DNA from 2 places in the Oceanobacillus sp. M60 genome. Region 1 is predicted to be linked to the other one. Evidence: a T-box and tRNA genes for the amino acid it is inferred to sense, from the RefSeq annotation. Region 1 holds a T-box; the other holds one or more tRNA genes.
The links. A T-box is a leader RNA that pairs with one kind of tRNA and senses whether it is charged. The one in region 1 lies ahead of leuS (leucine--tRNA ligase), so its partner is inferred to be a tRNA-Leu.

Region 1 (4,420 bases):
AGGATGGTTTTACTCATTTCCGCCCATGTTTGTTTCTTTTAAATAATATTGTCCTTTTTCCACATAGGATTTACGGATGCGGTCCATTTCTTGATAGTCTTTATCGGTTAATTCACGAACCACTTTAGCCGGCCTACCCATAGCTAATGTGCGGGGCGGTATTTTTTTGCCCGGCGGCACCAGACTTCCTGCGCCGACAAAAGCATGCTCCCCGATCTCTGCGCCATCTAAAATAATGGACCCCATGCCAATCAGCGCATGATGGCGTATAATTGCTGAATGCAAGGTGACTTGGTGTCCAACAGTGACATCATCTTCAAGAATTAACGGCATATCAGGACTTTGATGCAGCATAGAGAGATCCTGGACATTGGTACGCTTACCTATTTTTGTCGGTGCTACATCACCGCGAATCACCGTATGAAACCAAATACTTGCTTCTTCTTCAATCGTCACGTCTCCGTTGATTACTGCATTTTTGGCAATGAATGCGGCAGAATCAATAGACGGGGTTATTCCTTTATATGATTCAATCATTTGTATTCCTCCAACTCAGTCATATTGATTAAAGTATATCAAAGGAAATATTATCTGGAAAGGCAGTTCTAAATGAGTTGATTTTAGTACTGAATGAAGGAGAAAGACTTGTTATTCCTATCGTAATCTCCTAATTGTAGGCATATATTCTAAGTCATTTGTTTGATGTGGATAATAAGTTTGAATGTAGATTTATTTCTTTTTATCCTCTACAGATACGCATCTTTTTATGGTAGAATAAATAAGCTGGTTACTTAAGGATAGTAATAACATAAAGAGATAAACAGAAATGCTATTCTAAGTAATTTCCACGTTGTTGATTTGACAATGGGAGCAGTAACAGATGTTCCAGTCATAACTGGAATAAGTAATTGTATAAATCTGTTTTAATCTCGCTATGGATAATGGGACATCCATACAAACAGGCGGACTTTTACAGAGAGAGAAAGTTTTGCATGTGGCGCAGAGAACTGATTTATCGTTAAAAATGGGGTTGTACTTTCATGTTGATTCAAATTGTAATAGGGATTTTATTTTTTATCGGTGTCTATATTCTGATAAGCGATGAGCAAAAATGGCTGCGTCTGACAACATTTGGTTATTTTATTTTGCTAACTATTATTTTTGCAGCCGGATATATGAATCAGTTGAACAGCCTGCAAGACCCTGAACTGGGTGACCTTTCTGCATTGCGCGACTGGGTTTATCTATTTGGATATTTATATTCTGTCCCGCTCATGGTTGTATCAGCTTATATTTGGATTCCCTATCCCAAAAAATATAAGACACTTCGCTCCCGTGTGCTCATGATTTCATTTATTATATTTATTATCATGACAGCCGGGCACTTCTTAAATTTATTCTTTCGATTACTATTTTTAGGAATTGCATAAGAAACGCTCTATGATGCAGAGCGTTTCTTTTTTTCGATAGCAATTAAAAAAGGTGCTTTATTTTGCTGATTGATAAATTGGTACCTGAGCACTTGATATTCTTTTTGATTTAATTGTGAAGCGTAAGAAAGAACCGCTTCTTTTTCTTCCCCGCCGCCCGGGTGTCCATAATAAATAACCAGAACGATCAGACCGTTTGTTTTCAGTTTTTTCAATATCGCTTCAACCGAGGCGATGGTGGAGGGCGCTTTTGTGACTATTGATTTATCGCTTTTTGGCAAATAGCCAAGGTTAAAAATAGCGCCGCCAAAAATTTCTTCTTTAATATTGCTATGTATCTTTTCATGGCTGTCCTGAATAAGGGTTACATTATGACAGTCATTTTCGTAAAGTGTCGCTTTCGTATTTTGAATGGCCTGCTCCTGGATATCAAATCCATATACCTTGCCGGAAGGGCCGACAGTCTGGCTTAAAAATAATGTATCATATCCGTTTCCACAGGTCGCGTCGATAGCTGTATCTCCTTCTTTCAGGCTTTCTTTTAAAAGTGCATGTGCGCAGGTTAAAACATTTAATAGCATGTTACTGTCTCCTTCTGTATTTTTTCCAATGGAAATATGCTGTATTTCATTATAACAAGAAAAACGGTAAAATGTTTATTGCTCCGCTTCCAATTGAATAGTCAACAGTCTGTATTATATTTTTCCTCGTGATATGGTTTCCAATTATAAAAATAAGTGTATACTAAGAAGTAAGATACGTCAGGTCAACTTGACACGGAATATTTATTTCATTATAATTCCAGTATCTATCATAAAACGAAAGACGATGAAAAAGGATTAGTAATAGGTTTTATCAGTTTTAGAGAAGCAGTGGGTGGTGAAAACTGCTACTGATAGACGTATGAACTCACCTTTTTAGTTTGCAGTAATGAAATCAGAGTAGTTACTGTCGTTTCATCAACGTTACCGATGTCAAGCGAGCGCTTCTTAGCGTTAATTTGGGTGGTACCGCGGGAATAAACACAGCTTCTCGTCCCTTCATTGGGATGAGTGGCTTTTTTTATACCTGATTTTATAAGAAATCGGGATATAGATGTCCGTGCCGTATGTGATTGAACGATACAAGAGTCAGGACGAAAGGAAGGATTATAATGAGCTTTCAACATCAGGAAATCGAGAGAAAATGGCAAAAATATTGGGATAACAATCAAACATTCAAAACAAATACATTTTCTAATAAAGAGAAATTTTATGCACTTGATATGTTCCCTTATCCATCCGGCCAGGGGCTGCACGTTGGCCACCCGGAAGGTTATACGGCAACTGATATTTTAGCCAGAATGAAAAGAATGCAAGGATATGAGGTCATGCATCCGATGGGCTGGGACGCTTTTGGACTTCCGGCAGAGCAATATGCCATTGATACAGGAAACAGCCCTAAAGAATTTACAGAAGCAAATATTCAAACCTTTAAGAGACAGATTAAAGAGTTAGGCTTTTCTTATGATTGGGACCGGGAAATCAATACAACAGATCCTCATTATTATAAGTGGACACAATGGATTTTCAAAAAGCTTTATGAAAATGATTTGGCTTATATGGATGAAGTGGCTGTCAACTGGTGTCCTGCTCTTGGAACGGTGCTTGCCAATGAAGAAGTAATTGATGGGAAGAGTGAACGCGGGGGGCATCCGGTAGTTCGTAAACCGATGAAGCAGTGGATGCTTAAAATAACGGCGTACGCAGATCGACTGCTTTCTGATTTGGAAGAATTGGATTGGCCGGAAAGCCTGAAGGAAATGCAGCGTAACTGGATTGGGCGTTCCGAAGGGGCTGAGGTGACCTTCTCCATTGAAGGACATGAGGAAACCTTTACTGTATTTACAACACGTCCGGATACATTGTTCGGAGCAACGTATGCTGTTATGGCACCAGAGCATGATTTTGTTAAAAAAATTACAACCGCAGCACAAAAAGAAGCTGTGGAAAAATATTTGCATGACGTACAAACGAAGTCTGATTTAGAACGTACGGATCTTGCCAAAGAAAAAACAGGTGTATTTACGGGAGCCTATGCGATTAATCCTGTTAATGGAGAGAAGATGCCGATCTGGGTAGCAGATTATGTATTGATGAGTTACGGAAGCGGAGCAATTATGGCAGTTCCTGGACATGACGAGCGTGACTATGAATTTGCTTCTGTGTTTGATTTGCCAATCAGAGAAGTAGTCGCTGGCGGAAATATAGAAGAGGAAGCTTATACAGGAGACGGACCCCATGTTAATTCTGGATTTTTGGATGGACTGGATAAAGATGAGGCTATTTCTAAAATGATTGAATGGCTGGAAGAAAATAAAAAAGGGACAAAGAAAATCACGTATCGTTTGCGTGACTGGCTTTTTGCAAGGCAGCGTTATTGGGGAGAGCCGATTCCAATCATTCATTGGGAAGATGGCAGCATGACTGCTGTGCCGGATGAGGAGCTTCCATTGGAACTTCCGGAAATGACCGAGATTAAACCATCGGGAACTGGAGAATCTCCGCTTGCCACGAATGGAGATTGGGTAAATGTAGTTGATCCGGAAACAGGAATGAAGGGCAGAAGAGAAACAAATACGATGCCGCAATGGGCCGGCAGCTGCTGGTACTTCCTGCGCTATGTTGATCCGCATAATACGGAACAGCTTGCTGATCCAAAAGCATTGGAGGAATGGCTTCCAATCGACATATATATCGGCGGAGCAGAGCATGCTGTGCTTCACTTGTTATATGCACGTTTCTGGCATAAATTCCTTTATGATATTGGAGTTGTTTCCACGAAGGAGCCTTTCCAAAAATTATTTAACCAAGGGATGATTCTTGGAGAAGGTAATGAGAAAATGAGTAAATCAAAAGGAAATGTTGTTAATCCGGATGATATTATTTCTTCTCATGGCGCAGATACGCTAAGATTGTATGAAATGTTTATGGGACCATTAGATGCTTCTG
Region 2 (4,420 bases), on a different contig from region 1:
GTCTTCACCGACAACTTTTGCAGCTTCTTCGTTTGTAAGGTTTTCGATACCTTGCTGTGTTCTGAAGTGGAATTTCACCCATACGCGCTCGTTATTTTCATTATATAAGCTGTATGCATGGCTTCCGAATAAGTGCATGTTGCGGTAAGATTTTGGAATCCCGCGATCAGACATAACAACAGTTACCTGATGAAGTGCTTCTGGTAAATTAGACCAGAAATCCCAGTTTGCATCAGCATTCTTCATATTTGTTTTTGGATCACGTTTTACAACATGGTTCAAATCTGGGAAACGTTTAGGGTCTCTCATAAAGAATACAGGCGTATTATTACCGACTAAGTCCCAGTTTCCTTCTTCTGTGTAGAATTTCATCGCAGTACCGCGGATATCGCGTTCTGCATCAGCAGCTCCGCGTTCACCAGCTACGGTAGAGAAACGGATAAACATGTCTGTTTTCTTCCCGACTTCAGAGAAGACTTTTGCTTTTGTATATTTAGTAATGTCGTTAGTAATCGTTAATGTTCCATAAGCTCCGGATCCTTTTGCGTGCATACGGCGCTCAGGAATTACTTCGCGATCAAAGTGTGCAAGCTTTTCAAGAAACCAAAAATCTTCCATTAATAATGGACCACGTTTACCGGCCGTTTTAGAATCATCATCATTTGGAACAGGAGCTCCAAATGCAGTGGTCATTTTTCTTTTTTCACTCATAGATAGTTTCCCTCCTATATATTAAATACAATTATTATAATAACATAATAAATAGTAGATTGCTATTAATATTCTTGTTTAATTTGAATGACATTTTTTTATTTTGATATAGAAGTCCTTCTTGACGGTGGGTATCGTATTTTTAAGCAAATGTTAGTAAAGTGTTGTTTTCTTTTAGAATAAAATAATATATTAGATAAGTGATTCTACTAATTCTCAATTAAGTTTTTTAAATGAGAATAAAACTCTTAGTATAACTGAAATATAAGATAGAGAATAGAAGTTCCGACAGCTTCTTTTTTATGTTAAAATGAGTTGTCATCAGTTAAACAATTTTTGGGAATTTCTGATGGCGTATAATAAAGAAGTATGTTTTGAATTGTCAGGAAGGTAAGAAGAACATTAAAATAATGAAGCTTTCTTTATATATTGGAGGTTGAAACAGATGGACCCAATGCCGGAGGAAGAATTGTACCAGTTAGTTAATCAGCTGTCAGAAGCTTTCTTTAATAAAACGTTTATGGACAAAGTACGATTTAACTCCCGTCTGCGGACAACTGGAGGGAGATATATCCCAAGTAAACGATTAATTGAATTGAATCCCAAATATGTACTGGAATCTGATAAGGAAGAGTTTCACGGGATTATTAAGCACGAGCTTTGTCATTACCATTTGCATATTGAAGGAAAAGGGTACCAGCATCGAGATAAAGATTTTAGAGAATTGCTTGCAAAAACGGGCTCTCCCCGTCATTGTAAACAGCTTCCTTCGAATCAGCAGCGCTACCAGCATATATATGAATGCCAAAAATGTAAAATGGTTTATAAAAGAGTAAGGAAAGTAGATGTATCCAGGTATCGATGTGGAAAATGCAGGGGGAGATTACATCTGATTTAATTTTTTTCAATTAAGTATTGACGAATAATATGATCCATGATAAATTAATGTAGCTGATATGAAATGACAGTTTTCATTCATTGCGAATGACCTGTTCAGCAGCTTTGTCGAATGGCTTGGATTTTTGAATAACTTTCTAAGCGAAAAAAACTTTTTAAGAAATTTAACAGTTTTTGTTGACAAAAAACAGGATATATTGTATGATATTTCTTGTTGTTGCGTAATTAGGATATTACATAGATAGTGACTGATTACTTTTATATTCCACAGTAGCTCAGTGGTAGAGCAATCGGCTGTTAACCGATCGGTCGTAGGTTCGAATCCTACCTGTGGAGCCATTATTTGGAGAAGTACTCAAGTGGCTGAAGAGGCGCCCCTGCTAAGGGTGTAGGTCGTGTAAGCGGCGCGAGGGTTCAAATCCCTCCTTCTCCGCCATTTTAATTTTCATAATGGCCCGTTGGTCAAGCGGTTAAGACACCGCCCTTTCACGGCGGTAACACGGGTTCGAATCCCGTACGGGTCATCTTTCTAAGAAATCAAAATAAATAATTGGTCCGGTAGTTCAGTTGGTTAGAATGCCTGCCTGTCACGCAGGAGGTCGCGGGTTCGAGTCCCGTCCGGACCGCCATTATAGTTGGGCCATAGCCAAGCGGTAAGGCATCGGGTTTTGATCCCGTGTACCCCAGGTTCGAATCCTGGTGGCCCAGCCATTTTCTTTTTAGAAGGAATACATGATAATACTATTACAGATAATAGTATTTTTTTATTGATAGGGACTATAAATAATGACCTGTCATATATAGGAGCCATTAGCTCAGTCGGTAGAGCATCTGACTTTTAATCAGAGGGTCGAAGGTTCGAATCCTTCATGGCTCACCATTTTTATCTTGCGGATGTGGCGGAATTGGCAGACGCGCTGGAATCAGGCTCCAGTGTCCGTTAAGGACGTGGGGGTTCGACTCCCTTCATCCGCACCATTTTTTTATATTATGCGGTCGTGGCGGAATGGCAGACGCGCCAGGTTGAGGGCCTGGTGGGTGAATAACCCGTGTGGGTTCAAATCCCACCGACCGCATCATATGTACAAACCAGTCATATCAAGGGTTGCAGACCTTTGATATTTTTTTATGCACTCATTTTTCTATATGAAATGGGTGTTTTTTTATATAGTTTTGACCAGTTTTTGACCATGTGAATAAATGGTAAAAATGAAACGTTCGGATTTAGAATAAATCATCTAATTTGTCAGCAGTTTCTCTTTGCTTACTAGAGAACAACTAAACATTAATTATCGTAGTAATGGATGAGCGCCCCAGGCGTTCTTTAAAGGTTACGTGTTCTTCGCTTTGAGGAACTAGTAAAGCAACGGGAAAATACCTTAAATCATGTCAGTAGATAGCTTCAAGGTTAACGTGTTCACCAATTTTTCGATGAGCCTGTTAAAAATATCTCTAGTTGCTGGAACATATTGACTTGAAAGAATGTAAACCCAATAAACCAGCTCAATAAAAGATTTATAATATTCATAATATAAATCTTTTTTGGTATAATTACTTTAATAAATAAGAATGTAGTGATTTTATAAATGAGTTAAATGAGGCAATCACTGCAAGGTTGTAAATTATTAACAGGTGGTGTGATGCTTATGAAACAGGCTTTATTTCTTATCCTGGACGAATACCAGATTGGGAAGGTGCTTACTTATCAACAACATTAAATCAGAGGGAGGATTGGTCGGTTCATACGATTTCTTTGGAGGATACGGTAAGTTCCATTGGCGGTTTTAGAACTGCTGTCGATTAAATCATTGGTTCTGAACCTGAGGATGCTCATCTATTGGTAACGGTAGGCGGGAATACATGGAATAATGATAATAAAAAGCTTTTGCATCTAATCAAAACGGCATTTCAAAATAATATACCTGTTGGAGCTATATGCGGAGCTGTGGATTATTTAGCGAAAAACGGTTTTCTAAATCATTATAATCATACGGGTAACTCTGTTGATGCTTGGAAGGGCTATGAAAATTATCATGCTAAGAGCAGTTTTTTTCAGCAGCAAGCAGTAACAGATAAAAATTTAGTCACTGCAAACGGAACAGCTCCGATTGAATTTACACATTTGATTTTAGAGTTGATTGAATTTGATACCTCCGAAAATATTAAAAAAATGATGTATATGTATAAGCATGGATTTTATAAATACTGTGAAAAATATGGGAATCCGTTTAGATAATCTTCGCTTGAAATAAAATGAAAATTATGATTATAGTAGAATTGAGTATAGAGATTGGGGAGAATTGTCCTGAAATGAATATGACAAAAGGTTGTATCAGAATAGCTAGAAGGATTTGTGGAGGGATAACGTGTCAAAAGGATTAAAAATTATCTTGCTTTGGTCGCTTGCTTTCCCTGCAATAATCACCATTGGCCGTATGATAATTGATTTTATTTTAGGCAGGGAAATGGAATTCATCTCATACACGGCTGTTTTTTTAGGCATAGGAGCAGCAGGATTGATTTTTGGCGGACCGCTAGTGTACCTTGTAACTAAATCTAAAGAGGAGAAATATTAATTTTTAAATCTATATAATGTTTTGGTCCGTTGTAAAAAAACAGGCACTTATTCCAATAATGGAAAGGGTGTCTGTTTTTTTTAGTGGAATTATTCTATTTTATAAACTGTTGGATAATATAACTTACACAAGGCTCTTTTCTTTTCTCACAGATTTAAGGGCATTGGACCAAGCGACAACATCATCAATCATTTCGCCAAATCTTGGTTTATGCACTTCCATTGGTGCAAAAGTTG

Region 2: it has a tRNA-Leu gene. The T-box ahead of leuS (leucine--tRNA ligase) is inferred to sense a tRNA for this amino acid. The anticodon was not compared.

What each region holds. Positions count from the first base shown of each region.
Region 1 is NZ_JBSSNH010000005.1:2,286-6,705, reverse strand. It holds gene ACW0TQ_RS13185 (gamma carbonic anhydrase) at 10-537, opposite strand; gene ACW0TQ_RS13180 (hypothetical protein) at 1,041-1,430, shown strand; gene mnmM (tRNA 5-(aminomethyl)-2-thiouridylate-methyltransferase MnmM) at 1,439-2,011, opposite strand; T-box leader at 2,250-2,473, shown strand; gene leuS (leucine--tRNA ligase) at 2,584-4,420, shown strand, end outside.
Region 2 is NZ_JBSSNH010000001.1:35,903-40,322, reverse strand. It holds gene ACW0TQ_RS00250 (catalase) at 1-711, opposite strand, end outside; gene ACW0TQ_RS00245 (SprT family protein) at 1,157-1,609, shown strand; tRNA gene ACW0TQ_RS00240 (tRNA-Asn) at 1,873-1,947, shown strand; tRNA gene ACW0TQ_RS00235 (tRNA-Ser) at 1,954-2,044, shown strand; tRNA gene ACW0TQ_RS00230 (tRNA-Glu) at 2,061-2,132, shown strand; tRNA gene ACW0TQ_RS00225 (tRNA-Asp) at 2,161-2,237, shown strand; tRNA gene ACW0TQ_RS00220 (tRNA-Gln) at 2,245-2,319, shown strand; tRNA gene ACW0TQ_RS00215 (tRNA-Lys) at 2,413-2,488, shown strand; tRNA gene ACW0TQ_RS00210 (tRNA-Leu) at 2,499-2,586, shown strand; tRNA gene ACW0TQ_RS00205 (tRNA-Leu) at 2,601-2,684, shown strand; partial or broken gene ACW0TQ_RS00200 (type 1 glutamine amidotransferase family protein) at 3,255-3,844, shown strand; gene ACW0TQ_RS00195 (hypothetical protein) at 3,975-4,184, shown strand; gene ACW0TQ_RS00190 (NADPH-dependent FMN reductase) at 4,308-4,420, opposite strand, start outside.